2 regions of the Vibrio sp. KUL70 genome follow, and region 2 is predicted to be linked to the other one. Evidence: predicted binding sites of a transcription regulator. Region 2 holds the regulator's gene; the other holds the start of a gene.

Region 1 (7,638 bases), 1.4 Mb from region 2:
CTCGCCGCCTAGCGAAACTTGCAAACGCACCTTTCATCAAGGTCGAGGCAACGAAATTCACTGAAGTCGGCTACGTGGGTAAAGAAGTAGAGACCATTATCCGTGACCTAACCGACGTTGCGATCAAGATGACTCACCAACAAGCGATGGAAAAAGTAAAGTTCCGCGCTGAAGAGCAAGCTGAAGAGCGTATCCTTGATGCCCTTCTTCCACCAGCTCGCGATGCTTGGGGTCAAAACGAACAAGCAGAGGAAGGCTCGTCAAACACCCGTCAGATTTTCCGCAAAAAGCTGCGTGAAGGTAAGCTAGACGACAAAGAGATCGAAATCGATGTTGCAGCGCCACAGATGGGCGTTGAAATCATGGCACCTCCAGGCATGGAAGAGATGACAAACCAGCTACAAGGCATGTTCCAAAACCTTGCTGGTGATACCAAGAAGAAACGTAAACTGAAAATCAAAGACGCGTTCAAGGCTTTGACTGAAGAAGAAGCGGCAAAACTGGTTAACCAAGAAGAGCTGAAAGAGAACGCAATCTTCAACGTTGAAAACAACGGTATCGTATTTATCGATGAGATCGACAAGATCTGTAAGCGTGGTGATAGCTCAGGTCCAGACGTATCTCGTGAAGGTGTTCAGCGAGACCTACTACCACTTATTGAAGGTAGCACGGTATCGACTAAGCACGGCATGGTGAAAACAGACCATATCCTGTTTGTTACTTCGGGTGCATTCCAAGTGGCTAAGCCATCGGATCTGATCCCTGAGCTACAAGGTCGTCTACCAATCCGTGTTGAACTTGAAGCGCTATCAAGCCACGACTTCAAGCGCATCCTGACTGAGCCAAAAGCGTCTCTAACTGAGCAGTACATCGCTCTAATGAAGACAGAAGAGGTAGATGTAGAGTTCACCGAAGATGGCATCACTCAGATCGCAGAAGCGGCATGGCAAGTCAACGAAACGACTGAAAACATCGGTGCACGTCGTCTACACACGGTAATGGAACGTCTAATGGATGAGATTTCATTCGAAGCGACCGACAAGGCCGGTAGCAAGTTAGTGATTGATGCTGGTTACGTGAAGTCTAAACTAGGCGAATTCGTTGAAGACGAAGACCTAAGCCGCTTCATTCTGTAGCACAAAAATATCCAACTTGTTGCTCTAACGCAAAGAAACAGCAAGCTATTAACCGATTTCAAGGCCCACTCTCGAGTGGGCTTTTTATTACCTAAAAAATGAGCGTATACTCGAAATACGGTATGACACAGTGTCCTTACAACGACAAATAGACCTACGATGAAACAATCTCTACTGATTTGGCTTGATGCCGCACGACCAAAAACTCTGCCTCTCGCACTCGTCTCTATTCTTACAGGAAGTAGTTTAGCGTTCGCTAGCGATCAGTTTTCTCTCTCCATTGCTTTGTTGGCTTTTCTCACCGCGACCTTGCTGCAGATCCTTTCCAACCTCGCCAATGACTATGGCGACGCGGTAAAAGGCACCGACAATGATAAACGTCTAGGCCCAATGCGGGCGATGCAGTCGGGTGCTGTTTCAGCCGCAACAATGAAGCAAGCCATCATCCTAAACATTGTGTTTACCATGATTGCTGGGCTTATCTTAATTTTCCACGCCCTATCCTCTATTGAGAGTATTCTCTCTTTCATCGGTTTGGGTGTGCTGGCGATTGCAGCCGCGATTGCATACACCGTCGGTAACAAGCCTTATGGTTATATCGGTTTAGGCGACCTATCGGTATTCATCTTCTTTGGTCTGCTTGGTGTATCCGGGACTTACTTCCTACACACTGGACACATCGAACCAAGCTTATTCTTACCCGCTTTGGGCTGTGGCTTGATGGCGGTAGCCGTACTTAACATCAACAACATGCGTGACATCGAAAACGACAGTGAGTGTGGTAAACGCACCATGGCGGTTCGACTAGGACAGCGCAGAGCGAAGCAGTATCACTTTGTGCTGCTGAGCGTGGCAGTGATTGCTTTCGCATGCTACCTGCTTATTCAAGATAAACCTGTCTGGATTAGCCTGCCATTTTCACTGAGTATCATCACCGTTTATAAACACGGTAAGGCCGTTTGGGATACGGAAAAACCCGCGCAAATCGCACCTATGATGCCTGTTATCGTGAAATGCTCTCTGGTGACTAACTTATTGTTTGCTAGTGTTGTTGTAGCTCAAACTCTATTGACATAATTCAGACTAATCATTGCAAAGGGATCGAGCACCGATATACTCAAAGTAAGCTCATTGTTCAAAAGGTACGCGAATGGAATACAACACTTCAGCACTGTGCGACATCTATCTAGACCAAGTGGATGTCGTAGAGCCGATGTTCAGCAACTTTGGTGGAAGAGCCTCCTTTGCTGGACAGATCACTACACTCAAATGTTTCGAGGACAACGCGCTGATCCGTTCCGTTCTAGAGCAAGACGGCTTAGGTCGTGTTTTACTGATTGATGGTGGTGGCTCGCTACGTAAAGCGCTGATTGATGCCGAGTTAGCACTGTTAGCCGAAGACAATGAGTGGGAAGGTATTGTTGTGTATGGCTGCGTACGTGAAGTCGACGAACTAGAAGATATGAACCTGGGTATCCACGCGCTCGCCTCCATCCCGGTTGGCGCTGTGCAAGATGGCGTTGGTGAAGTTGATGTTCCCGTGAATTTTGGCAGCGTTAGCTTTCTACCTGAAGATTACCTCTATGCCGACAACACCGGCATCATTCTCTCGCCAGAGCCACTCGATGTAGAGTTCGAGCTTGATGATGAAGATGATGACAATCAATAGTTGATACAAAAATGCCCGCTAACCGAGTAGCGGGCATTTTTTCTTCAACGTTTATCGCAACAAAAGTGGATTACTCAACTTCGTCCATCTTGCCTAGTAGGCTGCGAATGCGGTCTTGCCATGCTGCATGTTCTTGCTGCATTTGCTGAGTTTTTTGCTCTAGCTCTTCACGGCTTGCTTTTAGCTCACCAGCTTCTGCCGCTAGCTGCTGCTTCTCTTCTTTTAGCTCTTCTACTTCCATTTGCAGAAGTGCAATAGTATCAACTGCTGTTTGAATTTTTGCTTCTAGTTGCTCTAGTACTTCAAAAGACATTCTGGCCTACCTTTAAGTTATCCATTTGATGTTGAAGGTTCACTCCACTTATTGCCCCATTCTACTCAGCAGAGCACGGATAAACACTCTATATCTTCGATATTTTGCGCCATTCGATGAAAAAAACATCGCTTTTTACCGAATATTGACGTTAATTGTGTCAGCACGATTACTTAACTGATTATTTCGGTGAATATTTTAAAATTTCTGCTCGACTTTGATCGTAAACAAAGTCACAAAAGCAAAAAAGCAAACGTTTCCTTTGAACTATGGTAAAATCCGCCGCGAAATTTCTATTCCCCCTTTGAAAATTTTGGAGTCCGCATGAAACGCGATTTAGCAATGGCATTTTCTCGTGTCACTGAAGGTGCAGCACTAGCAGGTTATAAATGGCTTGGCCGTGGTGATAAAAACGCTGCCGATGGTGCCGCAGTAGAAGTCATGCGTAGCCTACTCAACAAAACCGAAATCAGCGGTGAGATCGTGATCGGTGAAGGCGAAATCGATGATGCTCCGATGCTATACATAGGCGAAAATGTCGGTGTTGGTGGTGATGCTGTTGATATCGCCGTCGATCCAATCGAAGGGACGCGCATGACGGCGATGGGCCAGTCAAACGCACTGGCTGTACTAGCAGCAGGTGAAAAAGGCAGCTTCCTCAAAGCGCCTGATATGTACATGGAAAAACTGGTTGTTGGCCCTGGTGCTAAAGGCGCTATCGACCTAGAAAAGCCACTAAAAGAGAACCTAGAGAACATTGCTAAAGCACTGGGTAAATCTTTAGATACGCTTGTAGTAACCACGCTAGCGAAACCTCGTCACGATCAAGTGATCGCAGAGATGCAAGCGATGGGCGTACGCGTATTTGCTGTACCAGATGGTGACGTAGCCGCTTCTATCCTAACTTGTATGCCAGACAGCGAAGTAGACGTGATGTACTGCATCGGTGGCGCACCAGAAGGTGTGGTATCAGCAGCAGTAATTCGTGCGCTAGATGGCGACATGCACGGTCGTTTGCTGCCACGTCATGAAGTGAAAGGCGACAACGAAGAGAACCGTAAGCACGGTGAACTGGAACTTGAGCGTTGTGCTGAAATGGGCGTAACTGCAGGTGTAGTTCTAAAAATGGAAGACATGGCGCGCAGTGACAACGTTGTATTCTCGGCAACAGGCATCACTAAAGGTGATCTGCTAGAGGGCATCACGCGTCAAGGCAACATCGCAGCCACAGAGACTCTACTGATTCGTGGCCGCTGCCGTACCATTCGTCGTATCAAGTCGATTCACTACCTTGAGCGTAAAGACCCAGAAGTGATCGATCACATTCTTTAATAACGATCATCACCCCATTCTGTTTAAGGCTAGCATTTCGATGCTGGCCTTTTCTTTTTGTAGCGATGTTACAGGTTGGCTATAGTAAATGGTTTGCTTTATAAATACCTTGCCTCATAATAGTAAGGTTCATGAGGTAGGGATAGTATGAAAACAAGCGACAGAATTTTACACACCATTAAGCGCCACGGGGCCGTTACTGCTAAGCAGCTCGCACAAGAGTTTGGCATGACGACTATGGGTGCAAGGCAGCACCTCCAAAGCCTAGAAGATGATGGTATTCTGGCATTTCATGACGTGAAAGTGAAAGTTGGCCGCCCAACGCGTCACTGGTCTCTAACCCAGCAGGGGCACAATCAGTTTTCTGACCGCCACGGTGAATTGACTATTCAAGTTATCGATGCGGTTGAGAATCTGTTTGGAAAAGAGGGCCTCGCTAAAGTCGCTGCAGAGCGAGAGCAATCGACTCTAAAGCAGTACCAACAAGCCTTGGTTAACTGCGATGACCTTCTTAGCAAGCTTCAAACCCTCACTCAGCTGCGTGAAGATGAAGGCTACATGGCAGAGCTGCACGATGAAGGTGATCACTACGTCTTGATTGAGAACCACTGCCCTATCTGTAAAGCCGCAACGCGCTGTCCAAGCTTATGCCAATCTGAGTTAAACGTGTTTACAGAGCTACTCAAAAATGACTGCAATATCAGTCGTTCCGAGCACATTATTGCGGGTGAGCGTCGCTGTACATATACGGTGATTCCGTTTTAGTGCTGTAGACAGCCACTGTCTCAAATTTGAGAAGAACACAAACTGAACAAAAAACAACCAAATTCTTTCTTAAGCTTAAAGTATCTCACTCACGATGCATTACTAAGGAAAGAAAGATGGGACATCCTCAACCCAATCTCAAACTGCCCCGTTTCGATGAATTGGTTGAACTTGCTCAGAGAGATCCGAATGCGTTCAACCAACTTAAACAAGAAATGTGTGAACAGATGATCTGCTCCGCCTCTCACATTATGCAAGACAGACTGCGCGCCCAACAAAGCCACATTGACTTAGTGGTCAGCCGCTGTAAAAACCCGCACCAAGCCAACGTTGTGCTAATGCGAGAGCTACGTTGTCAAGTCTGCAAATTTCAGGAAGCACTGCAGGGTAATAGCTCGAACTCAGAACCACCACAAGCGACCATCATTGCATTTAAACCAAGGAACACCTAACCCTTAGGGAAGCGATACAAAAAAGGAGGCGACATACCTCCTTTTTCTTTCAAAACATTCTTAGCACAGTGCTTGTTTGCACCTTACTCCGGCTCATCACCGTACTCATTACGACCTTCTGTGCCCTTCAAAAAGCCACACTCAACCAGAATCCACAGGCCACACACCAATGCGGCAACCGTCGCCACCATGTGAACAGGTGAAACGGTTTCAGCGGTTGGTGTCGCCATTGGCGATGCTAGACGCCCTAAAACTAAAGGCACATTCAGTAGCAGCCACATATTTGATTTATTACGGTCATGCCAGCGCTTTGCCGTCACTGCCAAATCAGGAATCACCAACATCAATAAGAAAATTGGCAATAAGATGTATGAGTATGCAGGGAACAACACAGAGATACCGGAGGCAAAGCCCGTAATCGCAACGTAGTAAAATACGTTCCAAATCCAGTAGGTTTTACGGCTGATTCTTCCTTGGAAGGAAAACAGTAACGCTTTCATCGACATCTTAAACACACTCTAATTTGGGATGCGGCCAAAATGGGCTGCAAAAATTTAATTAATCACTTTTTGAAAACTGTTGATGTCCATATCGCGAATGTTCACTGTCAAACTTCTTACATGGCTTGCTTGTTCTTGCAATACCACCATTAGTGCTCGTGACAGCTCCCTTTTCTGCTCATCTGTGCGACCAGAAAGTAACTCAAAACTGATATGAATAAAGTCCACACTGTCGTCTTCTTCCCCCACTAGCCAATTATGGCAACGCAGAGAACGAGATTTGACAGAGGATGCATCAAACAATCCACAGTGTAATGCAACTTGATGGAGATCTTCTAGCAAACCTTGTACATTCACTCGCTCATCCACCGAGTTTGAGTACTCAAGAACTAAATTTGGCATGGTTACTTCCTATTCTTCACGCAATCGTTTGTCCTTTAATATCAAGTAACCGTGAAAAATCCGAGAAGTTCACTATTATTCTGTCTGTTAGATCACTGATATCTGTTTATTATCTACTCTGACCAATCGATAAGATCCCATAAAGACATGACCACAATCATGATCTAACGCGTTTTATCTGTTATATTCTTACGAAGATTTTTTACATTAATTGATTAAATACGGAGATATTCCTATGCGTCGTCCTGTAGTGATGGGTAACTGGAAACTTAACGGTAGCAAAGCAATGGTAACTGAGCTGCTAACTGGTCTTAACGCTGAACTTGAAGGCGTTGAAGGTGTAGACGTAGCAGTAGCTCCACCAGCACTTTACATCGATCTAGCTGAGCGTCTTATCGCAGAAGGCGGTAACAAAATCATCCTAGGTGCACAAAACACTGACCTAAACAACAGCGGTGCTTTCACTGGCGACATGTCTCCAGAAATGCTGAAAGACTTCGGTGCTTCTCACATCATCATCGGTCACTCTGAACGTCGTGAGTACCACAACGAATCAGACGAGTTCGTCGCTAAGAAATTCAAATTCCTACAAGAGAACGGCCTGAAGCCAGTTTTCTGTATCGGTGAATCTGAAGCGCAAAACGAAGCAGGCGAAACAGAAGCAGTATGTGCGCGTCAAATCAACGCAGTTATCGACGCTTACGGCGTTGAAGCTCTAAACGGCGCAATCATCGCTTACGAACCAATCTGGGCTATCGGTACTGGTAAAGCAGCAACAGCTGAAGATGCACAACGCATCCACGCTTCTATCCGTGCAATGATCGCTGAAAAAGACGCAGCAGTTGCTGAGCAAGTAATCATCCAATACGGTGGTTCTGTTAAGCCTGAAAACGCTGAAGCTTACTTCGCACAACCAGACATCGACGGTGCTCTAGTTGGCGGCGCAGCTCTAAACGCAGCTGGTTTCGCAGCTATCGCTAAAGCAGCAGCTAAAGCAAAAGCTTAATTTAGACTTCTCAGTTTAAATTGAAGGAAGGGTCAACTGCGGTTGGCCTTTTTATTGCCTGTC
Region 2 (7,638 bases):
CAAGATCCGTTCGGCACATTTTGTCGGAATGTCTCTTGGAACCATTATCGTGCGAAATGTGGCTGAGTTGGCTGCAGAACGTGTGCGTTCGATGGTACTCGGTGGCGCTGTAACGCGTTTGAATACACGTTCTCAAGTTTTGGTTAAACTCGGAAACCTCAGTAAACATATTATTCCTTATATGTGGCTCTATAGCTTATTTGCTTACATTGTGATGCCGCAAAAGAGCCAGCGAGAGTCGAGACACCTTTTTATCCGTGAAGCGAAAAAGTTGTGTCAGAAAGAGTTTAAGCGCTGGTTTATTCTTACTGCTGATGTTAATCCGTTGATGCGTTACTTCAAAGAACGAGAGTTGCCTATACCAACTTTGTACCTGATGGGAGAGCGTGACTATATGTTCATTAAGCCCGTGAAAGAGATGGTAGCGGCTCATAAGTCGAGCGAGCTGGTGGAAATTGCTAACTGTGGTCACGTTTGTAACGTGGAGCAGCCAGAAGAGTTTAATCAGCGTTCAATCGCGTTTATTCAGAAGCAAATCAAATAGTGCGATTGTGATGGGGCATCCCTCACGACACCGAGCAAGATACAAAGACAGGAAGCTATGATGCTTCCTGTTTCTTTTTGGAGAATGAGCTTTTGGAGATTGGGCTTTTAAGCGCCTTTTGTTAACTCATGTTTCAGGGCAGGGTGAGCCACACTGCCAACATGAGCCAAATTGGGCTTCATTGATTTCATGACATTGGCTGCAACGCCACTCTTCATAGGTGATGGAGTCTTGTTGTTTCTTATAAGCGTTAATGAGGTTCAATGCCGCAGGCGCGTCAGAGGGCTCGTAGAGCCACACATATGGGTCTGTCTCCTCAGAGAAGGGGATTTCTCCTTTCAAACCAAACAACCCTTCTCCACGCACCTCACAGGCAATCTTTTCACTCTCTAGCAGCCCACAGATTATATGAGCCTCAGTTGGGTTTGCAGCACTGAAGATCTTCATCCACTTTCCTTGTCTATTCTACTATTGGTGCCGAACGAAGCTTACCCATAATCCATTTTGCGGCGATTGGGAACACCCCAAGTAGTGCAAAAGAGATGAGTACAGAAGGAGATACGATACCTGATAGAGATTCGATCTCTGCCAGTTGAGTACCTGCGTTTAAGTAAACGGCAGTGCCAGGAAGCATCCCTAACTGACTGGTTAAATAGTAACGTCCTACGGAGATAGGTGTTAAACCCATGAGTAAGTTAATTAAGAAAAATGGGAACACCGGAATTAAACGTAGAGAGAATAGGTAGAATGCCCCGTCTTTTTCTACACCTTGGTTAATGGTAGACAGCTTGTCACCAAATTTACTTTGTACCCAGTCTCGCAATAGAAAACGGCTGCTCAAAAACGCCAGTGTTGCACCTATAGTGCTTGCAAACGAGACGAGTAATAAACTGGTCCAGAAACCGAATAGAGCCGCACCGAGCAGCGTAACCACCGCAGCACCTGGAATTGAAAATGCAGTAATCATCACATAGAGAATGAAGTAAGTTGCTGCTGCTGCAACAAAATGACTCTCTATGTAATCGTTGAGAAGTGCTTGTTGAGCCTTGGCATTTTCAAGCGTTAAGTACTGGCCAAAGTTGACAGCCAGTATCACTATCGTGGCAACTAAAATTATGCCTAAAATCATTTTCTTACTCATGAGAGTGTCCCTAAATTTTTTGCTTGTAGTTAGTATAGTTAGACAGGAGTAGGAGAGATTAACTTTCAATAGAAAATAAAAAAAGCCACATTGATGTGGCTCAGATTGCTGACGAACCCCACTTTTTGAAGTGGGGTTCTCTTTTTCGAGCGGCCGTAGGCCGCGATCGCGATATTTTTTTATTATGCGAAGTTTGGAAGAGCCCAACACTTAAATTGGCATCTAGACGCCATAATTTGACGTATTTGGGACATATTTAGCCCTATTTTTTGTAAATAGCTCACCACCAAGGCTATCTTCTTGATGTTTTGAGCGGCAGCTGCCAACCAACATTGCATTTGCACTTTCGAGAGCCCGCGGAAGCGGGCATAACGGTGACCATGGTGCTGCTTAGCGTCGGCGAAGCTCCGCTCTACCGTCTCACTTCTTCGCCTATACGTCTTTTTCCATAAGGTGAGAGCCGCATTTGGTTGGCTCTATCCATCGCGTCCGTATAGATATGTCTTGTAATGACTTTCTTTATATTTTTACTTTGCGTACAGTCATCTCTCATTGGACAGAACGCACACTCTTTCGGGTCGGAGTGATACTCACGATACGCATCTCTAGACGTTGTTTTATAGATGAGCTCTTGACCGTTAGGGCAGCGGTAACTGTCTCGCTCTCCATTGTAGATGAAGTGCTTTTTCTTGAACGCATTCTTTGTTCTCGATGGTCTGCGATAACCGAACACGCCTAAGATATTTCGACGCTCTAATGACTCAGCGACTGGCGCAGTGAAGTAGCCCGCGTCGAGTCCAACGGCGATTGGATTAAGGTTAAATTGCTCTAGGGTATAGTCCAGACGCTTCACATAAGGTTGAGAGTCATTGATATTACCTGCTGTGACATGGGTATCTAAGATAATGCCATGCTGTCCATCCACTGTACGGTGGTCGAGATAGAAGAAGCCTTGGGGCTTATTATCTCGAGTCATGAAGCCACTTTCCGGGTCGGTAGTACTCGTTTTGGTGCTCTTAGTTTTAGGCTCAGCGGTACGTGACTTTAGAGGTTTCTTACCCTCTTTCTCTCGGTCTAGCGCGACATCTTCATCGAGCATATCAAGATAAGCACTGGCGCGAACCTTAGTCACTTTGTTCGTGTGCTTATTTTTGTTGGCATTGGCTTTTAGGTGCGTGCTGTCAGTAAATAGTTCTTGGCCTGCGACCAAACCTTTCGCCATTGCCTGCTCTACGATATTGATAAAGATACGCTCAAACACATCGGTACCATTAAAGCGGCGAATACGGTTTTGGCTGAGTGTCGATGCATGGATAACTTTCTCTGTCAGTGACATACGCAGGAACCATCGATAAGCGACATTGACTTCAATCTCTTTCACGAGTTGTCGCTCGCTTTTTTATTCCGAAGAGGTAACCAAGCAGGATGATTTTAAACAGGCGTACAGGGTCAACAGGTGGGCGACCGTTGTCTTTACAGTAGAGGTGAGCGACTTCATTACGGATAAACTCGAAGTCGATGGCTTTATCTATCTTACGAACTAAATGGTTCTGAGGAACGAGCTGTTCCATGGTGACCATTTCGAGTTCATATTGTTGAGGTGAAGGCTCTTGAAGCATAGTGAGATATCCATATTTCGATACCCCTATTAGATCAAAGGTCTAGCTTGAAAGCTAGACCTTTGTCAGCAGTCTGAGCCACATTGATGTGGCTTTTGACAATTAAGTGAGGTGGACTTAATTGATAGAGTTGATAAGCTCATCGCGTCGTTGTTGAGGTATGACCGACCAATGAGTACCGTTGATGGCACCTTCAAGTGCCCAAAGCAGCTCTAAGCTGACACTGGATGAGTGAGACTCTTTTATTGCTTTGTATGCATTAACAGAACCTGACTCATACAAGCTCTCGACGGTATCGATGCCCGCTTTTTTCAACATACGCTCTGTGGCAAGTCGAAGGTTGGGCAAATCTTTTAATCGTGTAGGCTTCGCTGATGATTGGATTTGCTTCTCTTTTTTGGCACAGTCAAGGGACGCTTTTGCCAGTTCGATAATACGTTCTTGAGTCTGCCAGAGATCTTCTGGAAGAGCAAAATACTTAGTAACGACTGGGAATCCGCGTTTTTTGTATACGTAAGGTTCGAAACCCTGTTGTTCAAATTTTGAAGTAGTATTTTTGTCAGCTCGAATGTGTAATTGATTGTTAACGACCAGTGCAAACATCGTGTCGTCGGCAAATAGGCCAAAACCGCCAAACATTGAGCGTGACTTAATCTTTCCAAGTGGCTCAAATAACTTCATTGAGTCCTTGAGTATCGGTTTATCCATATTGTTTATCTCGGTGTATTTGAATTACGCCACCAAATAAGCAGGTCCGAGAGATTAGCAAAATGTCGCAATAAAATTGTCAATAAGCCGTAAATTACTACTAAAGGTAGGAAATACTGCATTTTGCCATCGGTAACCCCGCTACCATACCAATAATGGGTTAGGCCGGAGGCTTTGCGTCTCACCCTTTCAAGTGATTTGCCCTGTGCGTGACTGTATAACGAAGAATAAAGTTTTTTGTTGAATGAGGTTCACACTTGTTATTCCAAAATGTGATCTTAATTCAGTTAATTGTTGTCTTTATATGCAACAAGGTTTTTACTTTGTCAGAATAAAAAAAACGCACCAAGCGGTGCGTTTTATTAGATTTCTCTAAAGTTTACGTTATTTTAACGTTTTAACTGTAGCTCGCTCAATGATCTCTGGATGCATTTCGAACACGCGTTTTTCGTGATCTTTGTCTTTAATGCGTTCCAACAAGATTTCAAATGCGTTTTTGCCGACACGACGCTTTGGCTGGTGAACAGTTGTCAACGGTGGTGAGAAGTACTCTGCCAGCTCAATATTGTCGTAACCAATCACTGAAATGTCTTCTGGGATCTTAATGCCTTGCTGCTGCAGACGGCTCATAAGACCAAGTGCCATAGTATCGTTAAAACAGAATACTGCTGTCGGGCGATTCTCCATTGAAACGATTTTATCTGCCGCGATAACTGCGGTGTCACATTCGAAGTTACCTTCAAGAATTAGATTGTCATCTGTTTGAATGTTTGCTTCTTCAAGAGCACGACGATAACCCGCGATACGCTCTACACATGCCGCTTTATCCAAATGTCCACTTAGACAAGCAATACGATCATGTCCTCGTTCAACCAGGTATTTAGTGGCGAGGTAGCCACCTTCTTCTGAGTTGTCGATGATTTTATCCGCTTGTGAACTCTCTGGGCCCCAGTCCATAACAACTTTTGGAATGTCTGCGTGGCGGTCAAGCATTTCACGCAGTTCTTCAGTCAAGTCAGAACACATTACCAAGATACCGTCTACGCGTTTTTCAGCAAGCATTCGGATGTAGTCGCGTTGCTTTTCGTAGATACCACCTGTGTTACATAGAATCAGCGTGTAGCCTTGACGGTAACAGTAGCTCTCTACACCATCGATCACTTCAGAGAAGAATAGGTTGGTTGATTGAGTCACTAGCATACCGATTGTGCGCGTAGAGTTACATTTCAGGCTACGAGCAACAGCACTTGGTGCATAATTTAGTTCATCGACGGCTTTGTTTACTTTTTCTTGAGTCGCTTCTGCGACGAAACGTGTCTTGTTGATCACGTGAGAAACGGTGGTTGTTGATACGCCGGCTAAGCGAGCGACATCTTTTATAGTTGCCATGGCTTTATCCTATTGATAGCTACTTCCTCAGCAGTACGGAGCAAGTAGCCGTTTAAAGCTACCAGAACAAGAGCTTAGAATATGGAGGGCTCTCTCGGTACTAAAGTGCTAAAAAACAAAAAACCGCTTATGAGAGCGGCTTGTCTTAACACCGAAATGCTCTTAGCTAATTTAAAGCATAGCATTTCGAGAATGTTTCATATTTTATCGTTTGCGGTCACAATTTTAGACTGACTAGAAAATACTCGCAATAAAATTCACCCAGAAATCTGGGTGAGTTGTCACATTCTACCTAAATTGTACCCTTAGTCATCAGTGAATTTATTCACCAGCTAAATATTGTGCGTCAAGTTTACAGAAAGCGACTAGCAATTCTGCAACACATGCGTAAAAACCAAACTCATCAAATTCACGGCATTTTACTGCGAACTGTGGAACCCAACTAAGGAGCTGTTGTTCAACAAACTCGTGTTGTGTAGCGAAAGCCGTTTCTAGATCTTGTTCACTCTCAAGGTCGTTGGAGCGAATAATGATGTTACCTAGGAAATCTAACTCAATGGCTAAGTGGTCAGCAGGCTCTTTTAGATCTTGGTTTACGGCGATGCCGTAAGACGCCATGATGGCTTCCATGTCTTGAGCTGGTTTCGCATTCAGTAGTCCACTTTTGTCTAGATAAATAGAAGCGTACGGCAGAGCACCGTACTTATCCGACTTTAAGAACAGCTCGCAAAAATCGGATGAAAGCTCTAATTGAGCATCTTCACGGTTCTGTAATCGGTTAAGTGCATCTACTAGGTTATTGATTGATGGCTTAAGCGTCTCGTTGTCGCCGAGGCCGGTTAAAAACGAACGAATCTCAACCGAGTGGTATTTCTCCAATTCTTCTTGAGTCAGTTCTTTCGCGAACAGGCTCGATAGCCACCAGTAGATTTCAGCTCGTTGTTCATTGAACGCTTTGGTTTCTTTCATCTCAATAATCCTAATATCGTCTTTCGTAATATCTGCGGTACGAAGGCTTACTAACCCTTGTATTTGCTAACTGCAAAGTCACTCGTTAGTAGTAATGCCTATATTGAATTGCGATGGGGGGTAAATAGCAAGGTTTAAGATTGTCTTGTATCAAAAAAAATTCAGGTTTCTGGCTTTTATCTTACCTACTACTAGAATTGTTACTAGTTATGAATAGAATGGTCACTGAAACTATTAAATAAGAAAAGTGGTGTAGATGAGCTATCACGTATTAGTCGTTGAAGATGATGTGGTAACCCGTAGTAAGCTGGTTGGATATTTCCAGAATGAGGGTTACACAGTAAGCGAAGCAGAAAGCGGCGCTCAAATGAGAAATGTTTTAGAAGAAAATAACGTAGATCTCATTATGCTGGACATCAACTTACCAGGCGAAGATGGATTGATGCTAACTCGCGAATTACGCAGTCAATCAGACATTGGGATTATTTTAGTTACTGGACGCACGGATAGCATCGACAAAATTGTAGGCCTAGAGATGGGCGCAGATGATTATGTTACCAAACCATTTGAACTTCGCGAATTATTGGTTCGAGTGAAAAACCTACTTTGGAGAATTTCTGCGGCTCGCAAGTCACCAGCAGGTGCAACTGAGCAGGCGGAAGACGCGTCAATCGTTCGCTTTGGTGAATGGACGTTTGATATTCCACGTCGCGCACTGAGTAAAAACGGTGAGCCAGTGAAATTGACCAAAGCTGAATATGAGTTATTGGTTGCGCTGTCGTCATACCCTAACCAGGTTTTAAGTCGTGAGCGAATCTTAAATATGATTAGCCACCGCGTTGATGCACCAAACGATCGTACCATCGACGTATTGATTCGTCGTATGCGTGCTAAGATGGAGTTTGATCCAAAGAATCCACAAATTTTTGTGACGGTTCATGGTGAAGGCTATATGTTTGCAGGCGATTAGCAGCCAGCATTGAAATGTTCAACAAGCGAAATTGAAAAAGCCGAGATATTCAGTATCTCGGCTTTTTGTTTATGAAATCAGCTTGAAAGGTCTAGGGACTTAAAGTCATTTCATACAGCATTAAATGGCTGGTTGTGCGCCACTTGTTGGTTGTGCATCAGAGGCGGCAGAGAGCTCTTCTTCAAGCATAGAAGGTTCGGGGATGATCATCGGCTCTTCTATTTCGGTGCTTTGGTTATCTAGCCAATCGCGCAATGATTGCCAAACTAACCCCATCGTTTCATGCCAATATCGTTCG

The links. The regulator PurR, encoded in region 2, represses purine synthesis genes. The targets are predictions, from matches to a motif close to TNANGNAAACGTTTNCNTNA.
Region 1: glpX (class II fructose-bisphosphatase) is a predicted target of PurR. The motif match lies at 3,364-3,383, and genes of this name have one in related genera.

The regions. Positions count from the first base shown of each region.
Region 1 is NZ_AP045834.1:2,838,007-2,845,644, forward strand. Features, by position in the region: gene hslU (ATP-dependent protease ATPase subunit HslU) at 1-1,136, shown strand, start outside; gene AC6I7V_RS12775 (1,4-dihydroxy-2-naphthoate polyprenyltransferase) at 1,296-2,213, shown strand; gene rraA (ribonuclease E activity regulator RraA) at 2,287-2,805, shown strand; gene zapB (cell division protein ZapB) at 2,876-3,118, opposite strand; gene glpX (class II fructose-bisphosphatase) at 3,443-4,450, shown strand; gene AC6I7V_RS12795 (helix-turn-helix transcriptional regulator) at 4,598-5,215, shown strand; gene AC6I7V_RS12800 (DUF3135 domain-containing protein) at 5,332-5,667, shown strand; gene AC6I7V_RS12805 (DUF805 domain-containing protein) at 5,751-6,173, opposite strand; gene AC6I7V_RS12810 (5-carboxymethyl-2-hydroxymuconate Delta-isomerase) at 6,222-6,569, opposite strand; gene tpiA (triose-phosphate isomerase) at 6,805-7,575, shown strand.
Region 2 is NZ_AP045834.1:1,104,179-1,111,816, forward strand. Features, by position in the region: gene AC6I7V_RS05055 (alpha/beta fold hydrolase) at 1-544, shown strand, start outside; gene AC6I7V_RS05060 (putative signal transducing protein) at 671-991, opposite strand; gene AC6I7V_RS05065 (TVP38/TMEM64 family protein) at 1,005-1,685, opposite strand; partial or broken gene AC6I7V_RS05070 (IS1182 family transposase) at 1,868-3,304, opposite strand; gene AC6I7V_RS05075 (TfoX/Sxy family DNA transformation protein) at 3,422-4,012, opposite strand; cyclic di-GMP riboswitch class I at 4,141-4,225, opposite strand; gene purR (HTH-type transcriptional repressor PurR) at 4,397-5,401, opposite strand; gene torD (molecular chaperone TorD) at 5,723-6,370, opposite strand; gene torR (two-component system response regulator TorR) at 6,627-7,340, shown strand; gene elyC (envelope biogenesis factor ElyC) at 7,461-7,638, opposite strand, start outside.